DNA from 2 places in the Streptomyces sparsogenes subsp. cuspidosporus genome. Region 1 is predicted to be linked to the other one. Evidence: riboswitches for the same ligand, from Rfam matches in the RefSeq annotation. Region 1 holds a riboswitch; the other holds the start of a gene.

Evidence for each region. A riboswitch is a leader RNA that binds a small molecule or an ion and turns the genes downstream of it on or off. The one in region 1 is predicted to bind glycine.
Region 2: it holds a riboswitch for glycine, as region 1 does, so the genes downstream of both, gcvT (glycine cleavage system aminomethyltransferase GcvT) here and gcvP (aminomethyl-transferring glycine dehydrogenase) in region 1, are expected to answer to the same signal.

The regions. Positions count from the first base shown of each region.
Region 1 is NZ_BAAASD010000008.1:252,050-259,823, forward strand. Features, by position in the region: gene gcvP (aminomethyl-transferring glycine dehydrogenase) at 1-2,549, opposite strand, end outside; glycine riboswitch at 2,613-2,736, opposite strand; glycine riboswitch at 2,738-2,835, opposite strand; gene ABFY07_RS13605 (PRC-barrel domain-containing protein) at 2,959-3,288, shown strand; gene ABFY07_RS13610 (DNA polymerase IV) at 3,264-4,850, opposite strand; gene ABFY07_RS13615 (MerR family transcriptional regulator) at 4,985-5,608, opposite strand; gene ABFY07_RS13620 (bifunctional nuclease family protein) at 5,838-6,311, opposite strand; gene ftsR (transcriptional regulator FtsR) at 6,364-7,116, opposite strand; gene ABFY07_RS13630 (FHA domain-containing protein) at 7,134-7,774, opposite strand, start outside.
Region 2 is NZ_BAAASD010000034.1:17,185-24,958, forward strand. Features, by position in the region: gene ABFY07_RS30585 (hypothetical protein) at 1-159, shown strand, start outside; gene ABFY07_RS30590 (hypothetical protein) at 554-1,255, opposite strand; gene ABFY07_RS30595 (L-serine ammonia-lyase) at 1,339-2,721, opposite strand; gene glyA (serine hydroxymethyltransferase) at 2,818-4,083, opposite strand; gene gcvH (glycine cleavage system protein GcvH) at 4,108-4,488, opposite strand; gene gcvT (glycine cleavage system aminomethyltransferase GcvT) at 4,755-5,909, opposite strand; glycine riboswitch at 6,092-6,202, opposite strand; gene ABFY07_RS30615 (AAA family ATPase) at 6,427-7,125, shown strand; gene ABFY07_RS30620 (hypothetical protein) at 7,208-7,774, opposite strand, start outside.

The DNA.
Region 1 (7,774 bases):
GTGGGCGCGTGGAACCCGTAGTCCACCAGCCGCTTCGCGACATCGTCGACGCTCACCCCGGTCGCCTTGGTCAGCGGCCGCAGGTCGATGATGCACTCGTGGGCGACCAGGCCGCCGGGGCCGGTGTAGAGCACCGGGTAGTGCGGCTCCAGCCGCTTGGCGATGTAGTTGGCGCTGAGCACCGCCACCTGGGTCGCCCGGCGCAGCCCCTCGGCGCCCATCAGCCGCACGTACGCCCACGAGATCGGCAGGATGCCCGCCGAACCCCAGGGCGCGGCCGCGACCGGGCCCACCCCGGTCGCCGGGCCCGCCGCGGGCTGCAGCGGGTGGTTGGGCAGGTACGGCGCCAGGTGCTCGCGCACCGCGACCGGGCCCACGCCGGGGCCGCCGCCGCCGTGCGGGATGCAGAAGGTCTTGTGCAGGTTCAGGTGGGAGACATCGCCGCCGAACCGGCCCGGCCGGGCCAGCCCCACCAGCGCGTTGAGGTTCGCGCCGTCCACGTAGACCTGGCCGCCCGCGTCGTGCACGGCCGCGCAGATCTCGCCGATGTGCTCCTCGAACACGCCGTGCGTGGAGGGGTAGGTGACCATCAGGACGGCCAGCTCGTCGCCGTACCGCTCGATCTTGGCGCGCAGGTCGTCGGCGTCCACCTCGCCGTCCTCGCCGGTCTTGACCACGACGACCTTCATGCCCGCCATCACGGCGCTGGCGGCGTTGGTGCCGTGCGCGGAGGACGGGATGAGGCAGACGGTGCGGCGCTCGTCGCCGTTGGCCCGGTGGTAGGCCCGGACGGCCAGCAGCCCGGCCAGCTCGCCCTGCGATCCGGCGTTCGGCTGCAGGGACACCTTGTCGTAGCCGGTGACCTCGGCCAGCCGCTCCTCCAGCTCGCGGATCAGCGTCAGATAGCCCTGGGCCTGCTCGACGGGCGCGAAGGGGTGCAGCGCCCCGAACTCCGGCCAGGTGACCGGCTCCATCTCGGTGGTGGCGTTCAGCTTCATGGTGCAGGAGCCGAGCGGGATCATGCCCCGGTCCAGGGCGTAGTCGCGGTCGGCCAGGCGCCGCAGGTAGCGCAGCATCGCGGTCTCGGAGCGGTGCCGGTGGAAGACCGGGTGGGTCAGATACGTGTCGGTGCGCAGCAGCTCGGCGGGGAGCGCGTCGGCCGCCGCGGCGTCCAGCTCGTCGATGGCCGGCAGGCCGCCGTCCACGCCGAAGGCCGACCACACGGCGGCCAGCTGGGCCCGTCCGGTGGTCTCGTCGCAGGCGATGCCCACGTGGTCGGCGTCGGTCAGGCGCAGATTGACCCCGGCCTCGCGGGCCGCGGTCACGACCTCGGCGGCCCGGCCCGGGACATGGGCGGTGAGGGTGTCGAAGAACGCCCCGTGCACGATCTCCACGCCCCCGGCGCGCAGCCCCTCGGCGAGCACGGCCGCGTAGCGGTGGGTGCGCCGGGCGATGGTCCGCAGGCCCTCCGGGCCGTGGTAGACGGCGTACATGCCGGCCATCACGGCGAGCAGCACCTGGGCGGTGCAGATGTTGCTGGTGGCCTTCTCGCGGCGGATGTGCTGCTCGCGGGTCTGCAGGGCAAGGCGGTACGCCTTGTCGCCGTCGGCGTCGACCGAGACGCCCACCAGCCGGCCGGGCAGGCTGCGGGCGTAGGCCTCGCGAACGGCCATGAAGCCGGCGTGCGGCCCGCCGAAGCCCATCGGCACCCCGAACCGCTGGCTGCTGCCGACCGCGATGTCGGCGCCCAGCTCCCCGGGCGGGGTGAGCAGGGTGAGGGCGAGCAGGTCCGCGGCGACGGTGACCACGGCGCCCAGCTCATGGGCCCGCTCGATGACCGGGCGGAGGTCCCGGACGGCGCCGGAGGCCCCGGGGTACTGGAGCAGCACGCCGAACACGCCGCGCTCGGCCACCTCGGCCGGTATGCCCTGCGAGAGGTCGGTGACGACCACCTCGACGCCGGTGGGCTCGGCCCGGGTCCGGATGACCGCGACGGTCTGCGGCAGAGCGTCGGCGTCGACCAGGAACACGCCCTGCTTGACCTTGCCCACCCGCCGGGACAGCGCCATGGCCTCGGCGGCGGCGGTGGCCTCGTCGAGCAGCGAGGCGCCGGCGGTGGGCAGCCCGGTGAGATCGGCGACGACCGTCTGGAAGTTGAGCAGCGCCTCCAGCCTGCCCTGGGAGATCTCGGGCTGGTAGGGCGTGTACGCCGTGTACCAGGCCGGGTTCTCCAGCACATTGCGCAGGATCACCGGAGGGGTGAAGGTCCCGTGGTAGCCCAGGCCGATCATGGGGGCGAGCAGCTGGTTGCGCTCGGCGAGGCCGCGCAGCTCGGCCAGCACCTCGGCCTCGCTGCGGGCCGGGGGCAGCCCCAGCTGCTCGGTGCTCTTGATGACGTCCGGAACGGCGGCCTGGGTGAGTTCGTCGAGCGAGCCGAACCCGACCTGCGCGAGCATCTTGGCCTGCGCCTCGGCGTCGGGTCCCACATGGCGCTGCTCGAATGGCGTACCGCGCTCGAGCTCGGTCAGTGAGGTGCGGTTGGCGGTCATCTGCGAGGCCTCCTGGTCTGTACGACCGATGAGGGACACCACGGCGCGGGTGCCCGAACGGCCTCCCCCTCTGTCATCTCGACCTGAGAGCTTCACCGGTCCGCGGGCGGCGGTCCGGCTTTCACCGTCGGTGAGGAGGGGTCCCGGAGCCGTGCTCGCCCGTGGCCCACCCTGCTTTCCAGAGTGACCTCACCCGCGCGGTACGTGTGCCTGAGAGATTCCGGGGAGGATTTGCTCCTTCGGCGCCTCCGACGACGTCGGCGGAGGACTCTCCCGCACGGGGTCTGCAGCCACAGTCAGCCTACCAGCGAGCCTGTCGGCGGGATCTTTCGGAGAGCGCTCGAGTGGACGCGCGCGGCGTTGTGGCTTTTCGTAGGAATCACGGGAAGTCACGGAAGAATGGCCACCTGTGGGAGAGAGTGTGCAGACCGACATCGATCCGCGGACCCTCATCGGCCGCAAGGCCTTCGACCGCGATGGCACGAAGATCGGCACGGTGGACGAGGTCTACCTCGACGACGCGACCGGCGAGCCGGAGTGGGCGGCCGTACGCACCGGGCTGTTCAGCCGGGATGTGTTCGTGCCGCTGGAACCGAGCGAGATCGTCGGCGACACGCTGCGGGTGCCGTACGAGCGGGCGCTGATCAAGGACGCGCCGGACTTCGGCGTCGGCCGCCATCTGTCGCCCGAGCAGGAGCTGCAGCTCTACCACCACTACGGGCTCGATGTGAGCGGCTGAGCCCGCCCGCGGTCCCGGTCGTGGGCCTGGGCCGGGTCGTGAGCCCGGCCCGGGTCGTGGCCGGGGCCGTGGTCATGGCCGGGGTCCGGGGCGTGAGCCTGGTGCTGGTCATGAGCCTGGTCCCGGTCGTGGCCGGGGCTTTCGTCCGGGATGGCGGGGCTTTCGTCCGGGCCGGCGGCGGGCTCGGGGCGCACCAGCGGCAGCGGCTCCGACGGCTCCAGCGCCGGGTCGTCGACCGCGAAGGTCCTCACCCGGCCCGGCGCCGACCAGGGGTCCTCGAACCGCACGGTCACCCGGCCGACCCCGCTGCCCTGCACCCACCCCGCCCCGTACTCGGCGTGTCGCACATCGGCGCCGGGCAGCCAGCGGCGGGGCCGGGCGACGTCCTCACCGCCCTCCTCCAGGGCCGCCGGGAGGGCCTCCGGCGCCCCTCCGGCCTCCCCCGCCCCCTCCGTCACCTCCTGGGCCTCCTCGGCCTCGTGGGCGGCCTGCGCGGCCTGGGCGAAGAGGTCCTCCTGGGTGTAGTCCGCCAGGCCGCTCACGCCCACCCCCAGCAGCCGCACGCCCGCCGTGGTGTCCACCCCCTCGAGCAGCCGCGCCGCGGCCTCCCGCACCACCGCCGGGTCGTCCGTCGGTCCGCGCAGCGTCTCGGACCTGGTCAGCGTGGAGAAGTCGTAACGCCGCACCTTGAGCACGACCGTGCGCCCCGAGCGGCCGGCCTCGCGCAGCCGCCGCACACACCGGTCGGCCAGCCGCGCCACCTCCACCTGCACCCGGGTGCGGTCGGTGAGGTCGACGTCGAAGGTGTCCTCCACCGACACGGACTTGGCGTCCCGCTCGGCGACGACCGGCCGGTCGTCCCGCCCGCAGGCCATCGCGTACAGCGAGGCGCCATGGGCCTTGCCCAGCAGCCGCACCAGCTCCTCCTCCCCCGCCTCCCGGGTCTCGGCGACGGTGTGGATCCCCGCCCGGCGCAGCGCCTCCGCGGTGGCCGGGCCCACCCCCGGGAGGGTGCGCACCGACATCGGCCCCAGCAGCTCCCATTCGGTGCCCGGCTCGATGAGCACCAGCCCATCGGGCTTGGCCTGCTCGGAGGCGATCTTGGCGAGCATCTTGGAACCGGCCAGGCCCACCGAGCCGGTCAGCCCGGTGGCGGCCGCGATGTCCGCCCGCAGCCGCTCCCCCACGGCCCGCGCCGCCTCGGGGGAGGCCGGGACACCGCCGGCCTCCAGATCCACGAACGCCTCGTCCAGGCTCAGGGGCTCCACCAGCGGGGACAGCGCGCCCAGCAGCCCCATGACGATGTCGCTCACCTGGCGGTACACGGCGAAGCGGGGGGCGAGGTACGCCGCGTTCGGACACAGGCGGCGGGCCTGGGCCATCGCCATGGCCGAACGGACCCCGAACACCCGCGCCTCGTAGGAGGCCGTGGAGACCACGCCGCGCGGCCCCAGACCGCCGACGATCACGGGCTTGCCGCGCAGGCTGGGCTTGGCCGCCTGCTCCGCCGCGGCGAAGAAGGCGTCCATGTCCAGATGCAGGATCGTCGGCACACCCCTCACACCTACAGATGCTGCCGCATGCCACTGACAATCGGGCGGCCCGGCCGGTGGGCCGTTCAGCCGAGGGCCCGGCCGCGGCGCGCTCCGGCTCGCGCGCGCAGGGCTCCCCCTTTGACGACAGACCCCAGGGCGGTTCAGCCCGCCCGGTTGCGGCGCCGCGCGAGCTCGTCCTCGGGGTTGTGCCCCACCAGCGTCTCGCCGGTGTCCACCCGCTCGCCGTGCAGCTGGGCCAGAGCGCTCTCCACGTCCCGCCACACCACGCCCACCGCGATCCCGAAGACGCCCTGGCCGCCTTGGAGGAGGTCCACCACCTCGTCGGGCGAGGTGCACTCGTAGACCGTCGCACCGTCGCTCATCAGCGTCATCTGGGCGAGGTCGTCGAGGCCGCGGGAGCGCAGGTGCTGGACGGCGGCCCGGATGTTCTGCAGGGACACGCCGGTGTCCAGGAGCCGCTTGACGATCTTGAGGACGACGACGTCCCGGAAGCTGTACAGCCGCTGGCTGCCCGAGCCGTACGCGGGCCGGACGCTCGGCTCCACCAGCCCGGTGCGCGCCCAGTAGTCCAGCTGGCGGTAGGTGATGCCGGCGGCGGCGCACGCGGTCGGCCCGCGGTATCCCACCTTCTCGGGCTTCGCCGAAGCGCCTTCCCTCGGCGCGGCCTGTGCCGCGACCCGAGCCTTCAGTGCCGGTTCGGCCGGTGCGCTCCCCTGGAGCGCGTACGGACCGCCTGCCGCCGTGCCGTCGCCGCTGCTTCTCACGCCGACCTCCGTCCTCGACCTGCCTTCTCGACGGTAGGCAGTCACCCGGGGTGCGTCAACGATCGCCACACTCGGCACGCCGAGTGATAATCACCCTAAGGGTGGTTTCCCGTGTCCCTCTGCGGGGAAAGGCTACTCGAATGCGCTGGCGAGAACCGGCGTATGGCGCAGCTCATCGGCGGCTCGGCCCATCGGCTCACCGCGGCGCCCGCTCACCGGCTGCTGGTGCTCACTGGCTGCTGGTGCCGAAGTCCTCGGGCGAGATCTGGTCGAGGAACTCGCGGAACTTCTCCACCTCGTCCTCCTGCTCGTCCGGGATGGCGATCCCCGCGTCGTCCAGCACGCCGTCACTGCCGTAGATCGGCGTGCCGGTGCGCAGCGCCAGAGCTATGGCGTCGGACGGCCGCGCACTGACCTCCACCCCGCTGGCGAACACCAGTTCCGCGTAGAAGACGCCTTCGCGCAGGTCCGTGATCCGGACCTCGGTGAGCTGCTGGCCGACCGCGTCGAGCACGTCCTTGAAGAGGTCGTGGGTCAGCGGGCGCGCCGGAGCCATGCCCTGCTGGGCGAAGGCGATCGCGGTCGCCTCCCCGGGGCCGATCCAAATGGGGAGGTAGCGGTCGCCTCCTACCTCGCGCAGGAGCACGATCGGTTGGTTGGAGGGCATCTCCACCCGGACACCCACGACGTCGAGCTCGTTCACACAGCAACCCTAGGACGTGCCCGGCCGGTTTGGATAGTCGGGGCCTGGCCGGTCACCGGGAACCGACCCGCAATGCGGACTGCACGAAGGCCGCGTGAAGCCGTACGGACAGCTCGGCGAGCTCCTGGGCGCTGGCCTCCGCATGGGCTCTGGTCTGCGGATTTCGGTGTCCCCGCAGGGGTGCGACCACCTGCTCGAGCAGTCCCGCCTCACGCTCCGCGGCGGCTTTCATGATCCGCAAATGACGTGGTTCCAGACCGAAACGACCCAGGTCCGCGAGGAGCCTGACGACCGTCACCGCCTCGATGCCGTAACCGCCGTCCGGATCCGGCGCGAGCAGGCCGTACGACTCCCACGCGGCCAGCTCGGCCTCGGCGAGCCCGGTGGCGGCCAGCAGCTCGGCCCGGCCCACCCGGGGGGCGGTGCGGCGCTCCGGGGCGCCCTCCGGCCCCTCCTCGCCCGAGGCGGGCGGCCGGGGGCCCGGGGCCGTGGCGGGGAGCCGGGGCCGCTCTCCCCGCTCCAGGGCGTCCAGATGCTCCCGAATGACCTTCAGTGGCAGGTAGTGGTCGCGCTGCATGCGCAGGACATGGCCGAGCCGCTCCACGTCCTCCGGGCTGAATTTGCGACAGCCGGAGGGCGAGCGGCACGGCTCGACCAGGCCCTCGGCCTCCAGAAAACGGATCTTGGAGACGGTGACCTCGGGGAATTCATCCCGCAGCAGACGCAGCACGGTGCCGATGCTCATCGGCCGGCCGCCCGCGGGGGCGGTGCCGGTGCCGGCACCGCCCGACGGTGTCTGACGCATGGACCTCCCCTGGCGGGTCAGATGCCGAAGCCTCGCTGGCTCGGGTAGAAGACCATCCGGTACTTGCCGATCTGCACCTCGTCGCCGCTGGTCAGGATGGCCGAGTCGATCGGCTCCCGGTTGAGGTACGTCCCGTTCAGGCTGCCGACGTCCGCGACGGTGAAGGAGCCGTCCTGGCCGCGCCGGAACTCCACATGGCGACGCGAGACCGTCACGTCGTCCAGGAAGATGTCGCTCTGCGGGTGACGGCCGGCCGTGGTCACATCGCTGTCCAGCAGGAAGCGGCTGCCGGAGTTCGGACCGCGGCGGACCACCAGCAGCGCCGACCCCGGGGGCAGCGCGTCGACGGCCGCCTGGGCCTCCGGGGAGAGCGAGGGCAGCGGAGTCTGCCCGGTCACCTCGGAGTCGTAGGCCTCCAGCCCGGAGATCGAGATGGTCGACGTCGTCTCCGAGGCGCGCTCGGAAGGCGCCTGGCCCCGCAGCGGCGCGCCGCAGTTGGAGCAGAACCGGCTGGCTTCCGCGTTTTGGTGCCCGCACCTGGGACAGACAGGCAAGCCGAACCCTCCGCCCGTGTTCGCGGTCGACGGTTCCCCGAAACCTATGCGTCCGGATGCGGCAGGGTCAACAGAAGACGCGCCCTGACCACCCGGAATTCCGC
Region 2 (7,774 bases), on a different contig from region 1:
AACGACAGGAGTCAACTGACTGTCGAAATCAACTCGTTCGTCGCCGAGTGGCTGAAGGTGCTGCGACGGATCACATACGATCTCGGGGCTCAGACCGTACATTTCGAGGATGACGACCTAGTGGTCCGGGTGAAGGCCCTGCTGACGTCACCGCATTAACGCGGGGCCGTGCGGCTGTCCCTCACCGTGGACCTCTGGACCGGCCCTGGGGACTCATGACGACCGCTCCGTCCGGACGGTGAACGGCAGGGTGACCCAGTACGAACCCGCGTAGAGGTAGCCGTGCCGCTCGCCGTCGAGATGTGGCGGTGGTTTATGGATGGCTGCCGGGCAACATGGCACCGTCCATGAATCACTTCCTCCCGGAGATTTCGGACGCACGGCTGCATGCCGAGCGTTGCAGTCTCGCGAAAACTGATCTCCCCGGTGGGTTACCACGACAGGCGGCGGGCCCCGTTTCGCAAAGGCCTGGGGGCATGAGTACTTGTACTCATGCCCCATCGCGGCGTCTTGGAAAGGTAAGGGTGTGACGGGACGAAAGCGAGGTGTTACGTCAACTCGTCGGGCTGATCTTGGCGACTGCGGTCTCGATGTGCCGGTCGACCAGCGCGGGCGCGCCGGTGAGCATCACCACGACATTGCCCTGGCGGACGGCGGCGGTCTTGAAGACCTGCGGTCGGGCCGGGAGATCGATAGTGGTCGTGTACGCGTACTGCTCCTCCCCGACCTGCGGGGGCGCGGACTTGCTGACCTTAATCGAGATCGGCGTGCTGCCGGATGTCATGGTGAAGGTCGGACAGGATGTCCACGCGTTCATCACGGCGCGCAGCTTGCTCGATAGGGCGGACGGGGTGTCGCTGTACAGTTCCTCGCCCAGTTCAGAGTCCTCGTCGTACTTGAATTCCGCCGTGGCTTTAACCGCGAACTTCATCCGGTCACTCTGCTTGGCGAGCTTTTCCAGCGCTGGACATCCGTCTGCGCCGATGTCGTCGTACTGGGACGCCTCATCCTCCTTTTCCGGTGATTGGACGTATCCGGAACCGAGATCGCTGGTTGTGAGCAGGAATGCCCGCAACTTGCTGGCTTCGAGGGGCCGGGCGTCGGCAGGCTGGCTTGCGGTCGACGTCTTGATGCTTGGCTTGGAGTCCGTATGCTGGCCTCCTGAACTGCTGCAGCCGACAGTGGCGGCAAGAGTTCCGCAGACAGCGATCGCGGCGATCCCATGGTATTTCAGTGGCTTGTGCCGTAAGTGCATTTCGGGTCTCCTTTAATCGGCGGGTGACGACCCTACCGGCCGGGCGACCAAGGGGTGGAAAGCACTGGTCAGGGCCTATTTCCCTAGCACTCGATCACGTTGACCGCGAGCCCGCCCCGCGCCGTCTCCTTGTACTTGACCTTCATGTCGGCGCCCGTCTCCTTCATGGTCTTGATGACCTTGTCGAGGGAGACGTGGTGCCGCCCGTCCCCGCGCAGGGCCATGCGGGCCGCCGTGACGGCCTTGACCGAGGCCATGCCGTTGCGCTCGATGCAGGGGATCTGGACGAGGCCGCCGACGGGGTCGCAGGTGAGGCCGAGGTTGTGTTCCATGCCGATCTCGGCGGCGTTCTCGACCTGTTCGGGGGAGCCGCCCAGGACCTCGGCGAGGCCGCCGGCGGCCATGGAGCAGGCGGAGCCGACCTCGCCCTGGCAGCCGACCTCGGCGCCGGAGATGGAGGCGTTCTCCTTGAAGAGCATGCCGATGGCGCCCGCGGCGAGGAGGAAGCGGACGACGCCGTCCTCGTCGGAGCCGGGGACGAAGTGGGTGTAGTAGTGGAGGACGGCGGGGATGATGCCGGCCGCGCCGTTGGTGGGGGCGGTGACCACGCGGCCGCCGGCGGCGTTCTCCTCGTTGACGGCCATGGCGTAGAGGGTGACCCACTCCATGGCGCGGGTGGCCGGGTCGCCCTCGGAGCGCAGGGCGCGGGCCGCGGTGGCGGCGCGGCGACGGACCTTGAGGCCGCCGGGGAGGATGCCCTCGCGGGACAGGCCGCGCTCGACGCAGCCGCGCATCACCTGCCAGATCTCCAGCAGGCCCTCGCGGATCTCCGTCTCGGTGCGCCAGGCCTTCTCGTTCTCCAGCATCAGCGCCGAGATGGACAGGCCGGTCTCATGGGACAGGCGCAGCAGCTCGTCGCCGGTGCGGAAGGGGTACTTCAGCACGGTGTCGTCGAGCTTGATGCGGTCCGCGCCGACCGCGTCCTCGTCCACGACGAAGCCGCCGCCGACCGAGTAGTAGGTCTTCTCCAGGAGGGGGAGGCCATCGGCGTCGTACGCGAAGAGGGTCATGCCGTTGGCGTGGTACGGCAGCGAGCGGCGGCGGTGCAGGACCAGCTCGGCGGACTCGTCGAACCCGATCTCGTGCTCGGCGCCGATCTCCGCGCCGAGCAGCCGCAGCCGCTTGGTGGTGCGGATGCGCTCCACCTCGTCGTCGGCGGTCTCGACGTCCACCGTGCGCGGGGAGTGGCCCTCCAGGCCGAGGAGGACGGCCTTGGGGGTGCCGTGGCCGTGGCCGGTGGCGCCGAGGGAGCCGAAGAGCTCGGCGCGCACGGCGGAGGTGTGGGCCAGCAGGCCGTCGTTCTTCAGCCGGCGGACGAACATCCGCGCGGCCCGCATGGGGCCGACCGTGTGGGAACTGGACGGTCCGATGCCGATCGAGAAGAGGTCGAAGACGGAGATGGCCACGGGGGAGCTCCTTGGATCTGCACGGAGTGCGTGCGTGTGGTGCGGGGTGGGTGGGGGCGCCGGGGTGGTGCGCCCCCCTCCACCTTCCGGCCCGGATTACTTGGTGAGGTCCGGGTACAGCGGGTGCTTGTCGGCGAGCGCGGTGACGCGCGCCTTGAGCGCCTCCGCGTCGTAGGACGGCTTGAGCGCCTCGGCGATGACGTCGGCGACCTCGCGGAAGTCGTCGGCGGTGAAGCCGCGGGTGGCCAGCGCGGGGGTGCCGATGCGCAGGCCGGAGGTCACCATCGGGGGGCGCGGGTCGTTCGGGATGGCGTTGCGGTTGACCGTGATGCCGATCTCGTGGAGGCGGTCCTCGGCCTGCCGGCCGTCCAGCTCGGAGTCGCGCAGGTCGACCAGGACGAGGTGGACGTCGGTGCCGCCGGACAGCACGGCGACGCCGGCCTCGGCCACGTCCGGCTGGGTGAGCCGCTCGGCCAGCAGCTTGGCGCCCTCGAGGGTACGCTGCTGGCGCTCCTTGAAGGCCGAGCCAGCCGCGATCTTGAAGGCCACGGCCTTGGCGGCGACCACGTGCTCCAGCGGGCCGCCCTGCTGACCGGGGAAGACCGCGGAGTTGATCTTCTTGGCCAGCTCGGCCGTGGAGAGGATCACGCCGCCGCGCGGGCCGCCGAGGGTCTTGTGCGTCGTGGTGGTGACCACATGGGCGTGCGGCACCGGGGAGGGGTGCAGCCCGGCCGCCACCAGGCCCGCGAAGTGGGCCATGTCCACCATCAGGTAGGCGCCGACCTCGTCCGCGATCCGGCGGAAGGCCGCGAAGTCGAGCTGGCGCGGGTACGCCGACCAGCCGGCGATCACCAGCTTGGGGCGGTGCTCCTTGGCCAGCCGCTCGACCTCGTCCATGTCGACCAGGCCGGTCTCGGCGTCCACGTGGTAGGGCACCACGTTGTAGAGCTTGCCGGAGAAGTTGATCTTCATGCCGTGGGTGAGGTGCCCGCCGTGCGCCAGGTTCAGCCCCAGGATGGTGTCGCCGGGGGAGAGCAGGGCGAACATCGCGGCCGCGTTGGCCTGGGCGCCGGAGTGCGGCTGGACATTGGCCGCCTCGGCCCCGAAGAGCGCCTTGACCCGGTCGATCGCGATCTGCTCGACCACGTCGACGTGCTCACAGCCGCCGTAGTAGCGGCGGCCCGGGTAGCCCTCGGCGTACTTGTTGGTCAGGACCGAGCCCTGGGCCTCCATGACCGCGACCGGAGCGAAGTTCTCCGAAGCGATCATCTCCAGGGTGGACTGCTGGCGGTGGAGTTCGGCGTCGACCGCGGCGGCTACGTCCGGGTCGAGCTCGTGCAGGGGGCTGTTGAGAAGCGACATCAGGGTCCCGATCGAAGGAGGGGGTCAGTTTTCGGCGAAGGCGGCGTACTCGTCGGCGGAGAGCAGCTCGTCCGGCTCGTCCGTCACCCGCACCTTGAACAGCCAGCCGCCCTCGAAGGGGGCGGAATTCACCAGCGCCGGGTCGTTGACCACATCCTCGTTGATCTCGGTGACCTCGCCGGTGACCGGCGCGTACAGATCGCTGACGGACTTCGTGGACTCCAGCTCACCACAGGTCTCGCCCGCGGTGACCGTCGTGCCGACCTCCGGGAGCTGGACGTAGACGACGTCGCCGAGCGCGTTGGCCGCGAACTCGGTGATGCCGACCGTCGACACGCCGTCCTCGCCGGCGGCCGACAGCCACTCGTGCTCCTTGCTGTAACGCAGCTGCTGGGGGTTGCTCATAATGCGATTCTCCTGGATACGGGGGAGTGCTTGGGAAACGGGTCTTGCCTGGTGGGACAGGCGGTATGGGCGGGTACGCACGGGAGTGCCCCGGCGCCGCCCGCGCGCCGGGCGGCCCGGCGCGTGCTCGGTGCGGCTCAGCGCCGCTCGTGGGAAGCGCTCAGCGCCACCCGCAGGAGCGCTCAGCGCCGGTCGTCCAGCGCTCAGCGCCGGTCGTCCAGCGCTCAGCGCCGGTCGTCCAGCGCCCAGCGCCGCCCGCAGAGCGCTCAGCGCCGCTTGTAGAAGGGGAGGGCCACGACCTCGTACGGCTCATGGGTACCGCGGATGTCCACCGCCACTCCCGACGTGCCCGGCGCGGCGTGCGCGGCGTCCACGTACGCGATCGCGATCGGCTTGCCGAGGGTGGGCGAGGGCGCGCCCGAGGTGACCTCGCCGATCACCGCGCCGTCCGCGCCGACCACCGCGTACCCCGCGCGCGGGACCCGGCGGCCCGCCGCGACCTGGCCGACCAGCACCCGCGGCGGGTCGGTCTCGGCCCGCCGCCCCGCCTCCTCAAGCGCCGCGCGGCCGACGAAGTCACCGGGCTTGTCGAACTTCACCACCCGGCCGAGCCCCGCGTCGAACGGCGTCGTCGCGCGGGTCAGCTCGTGCCCGTACAGCGGCATCCCGGCCTCCAGGCGCAGCGTGTCCCGGCAGGACAGCCCGCACGGGACCAGCCCGGCCGGCGCACCGGCCTCGGACAGCGCCCGCCACAGCCGCTCGGCGTCGTGCGGGGCGACGAACAGCTCGAAGCCGTCCTCGCCTGTGTAGCCGGTACGCGCGATCAGCGCCGGGACGCCCGCGACGGTGCCCGGCAGGCCCGCGTAGTACTTGAGGCCGTCCAGGTCCGCGTCGGTCAGCTCGCGCAGGATCGCCGGGGAGGCCGGACCCTGGACGGCGATCAGCGCGTAGGCGTCCCGGTCGTCCCGTACGGCCGCCTCCAGGCCCGCGGCGCGCTCGGTCAGCGCGTCCAGCACTACCTGGGCGTTCCCCGCGTTGGCCACCACCAGGAACTCCTGCTCCGCCAGGCGGTAGACGATCAGGTCGTCCAGGATGCCGCCCTCGGCGTCGCAGATCATGGTGTAGCGGGCGCGGCCGACGGCGAGCGCCGACAGATGGCCCACCAGCGCGCGGTCCAGGGCAGCGCCCGCCTCCGGGCCGGTGAGCGTGATCTCGCCCATGTGCGAGAGGTCGAACAGGCCGGCGCGGGTGCGCACCGCGGTGTGCTCGTCGCGCTCGCTCCCGTAGCGCAGCGGCATCTCCCAGCCGGCGAAGTCGGTCATGGTGGCGCCGAGCGCCCGGTGCAGCGCGTCCAGCGCGGTACGGCGGGGGGCGGGCGGGGCGTCGGTCACGGGGGCACCGGTCAGGGGGGCGTCGGTCATGGGGCTGGCTCCAGGGCGGGACGGTGACGGGGACGACGAGGACTGTCCTCCCCATCTGTCATCGGAACCTGAGAGGTTCGCCGTGACCCTCCTTCCGCCCGACGCCGGGGGCGTCGTCGCAAAGAGCGGTCCGGCTTGCACCGTGGGTGGAGCCACGCCAGCGGCTCGCTTTTCAGATCTGCCTCGCCCGCGCGGTATCGGGGCCTGAGAGATTCAAGGGAGGACTTGCTCCTTCGGCGCCCCGGACGGCCGGCACTGCTGCCGGTGGCCGAGGACTCTCCCGCGCGGATTCAAGCGGCCGGTATGGAGTTGCGCGCAACATCATCGCACGTACGCCCGAGAAGGGAAGACCCGCTCGGGCGGAACCCCGGCCCGGACCCGGCTCACAACGGGGCGAAACCCCGATGCACAGGGATCAGAGGCCCAGCCCACGGCAATACCACCTTGCTGGACATTACCTTTTCTTGACACTCTTCGGGAACGAGCCGCAGTGACCGGACCTAGGAGGACGATCACGGTGCAGGGGCAGGGTACGTACGCGACGACATGGGGGCCCCTGCCGGTGACGCAGGGGGCGGCGCCGACCGGGGGAGCGCTCAGACCGGGGTGCCCGGCGGCCGTCCAGGACCTGCGCGGCGACGGCGGCGCCGCGCGGCCCGGCGCCCGTGAGCTGCGCTACCGGGCCGGCGATGTGGTGGTCGCCTCGGGACTGCCCGGCAGCGGCAAGAGCACCATGATCGACCGCACCGTGCCCCGCCTGGACCAGCGCGGCGGGCCGGTGCTGCGGGTCGACTCGCAGGACACCCGCGAGCGCTGGGAGCGGCGGATGCCCCACTGGCTGCCCTACGCCCTCTACCGGCCGCTGGTGCGCTGCGCCCACTACACCGGGCTGCGCCGGGCGCTGCGCTCGGGGGCCAGTCTCGTGGTGCACGACTGCGGCACCCTCCCCTGGGTCCGCCGCTGGCTGGCCCGCGACGCCCGGCGCACCGGCCGCGGGCTGCACATGGTGCTGCTCGACGTGGACGCCGCGGTGGCGCTGGAGGGGCAGACCGCCCGCGGCCGGGTGGTCTCCCGCTACGCCTTCGGCCGGCACCGCCGCGCGGTGGGGCGGCTGGTCGCGACCGCGGAGGGCGGGCGGCCGCCCGAAGGCTGCGCCTCGGTGGCGCTGCTGGATCGGACGGCCGCGAGCGCGCTGCGCCGGATCGGCTTCGACTGAGCCGAGCCGGCCGGCCTTCGACTGAACTGGCTGGCTGCTTGGCCGGCCGGCGGGCGGGTGGCGGCGCGGCGGGGCGTCGCCGTCAGGGGCGCGCGTCGGCCCCGGCACCGTCCGCGTCCACCGGGTGGGGCAGCGGCATGGGGGCCACGGAGTCGTCGGCCGCCCCGGGCGCGGACCCGGGGGCGGCCAGCGGGGTGGCGGCCGTGGTGGTGGGCTTCTCGGCGGTCTTCTTCCCGGGCTTCTTGGCCGGCTTCTCGGACGTCTTCCTGCCCGTCTTCTTGCCGGGCTTGTCGGTGTGGGGCTTGGGGGAGGGCTTCGCCGTGTCGGGCTTGGCGGCGCCGAGCTCCGGGGCACCGGTCCCGGGGGCGCCCGGCTGCGTGGCGGCCGTCGGCCCGGTGGGCTTGGCGGCGAGGGCCGACGCGTCCTCGGCGAGGCTCGTCGCCTCGTCCGGGAACGGCAGCAGCGGGGGCATCACGGGGAAGTCCCGCCCGGGGAGCGGGCCGACGACGGCGCCGATCAGCCCGACGATCGCGTCGGCGATGCGGGGGATCGCCACGGTGGCCGCGTTCGAGTCGCCGGCCGCGACGGCGTCCAGCAGGTCGTCGATCGCCCGCTGCAGCGCGTCCAGCGGGTCCGTCGAGATGTCCGA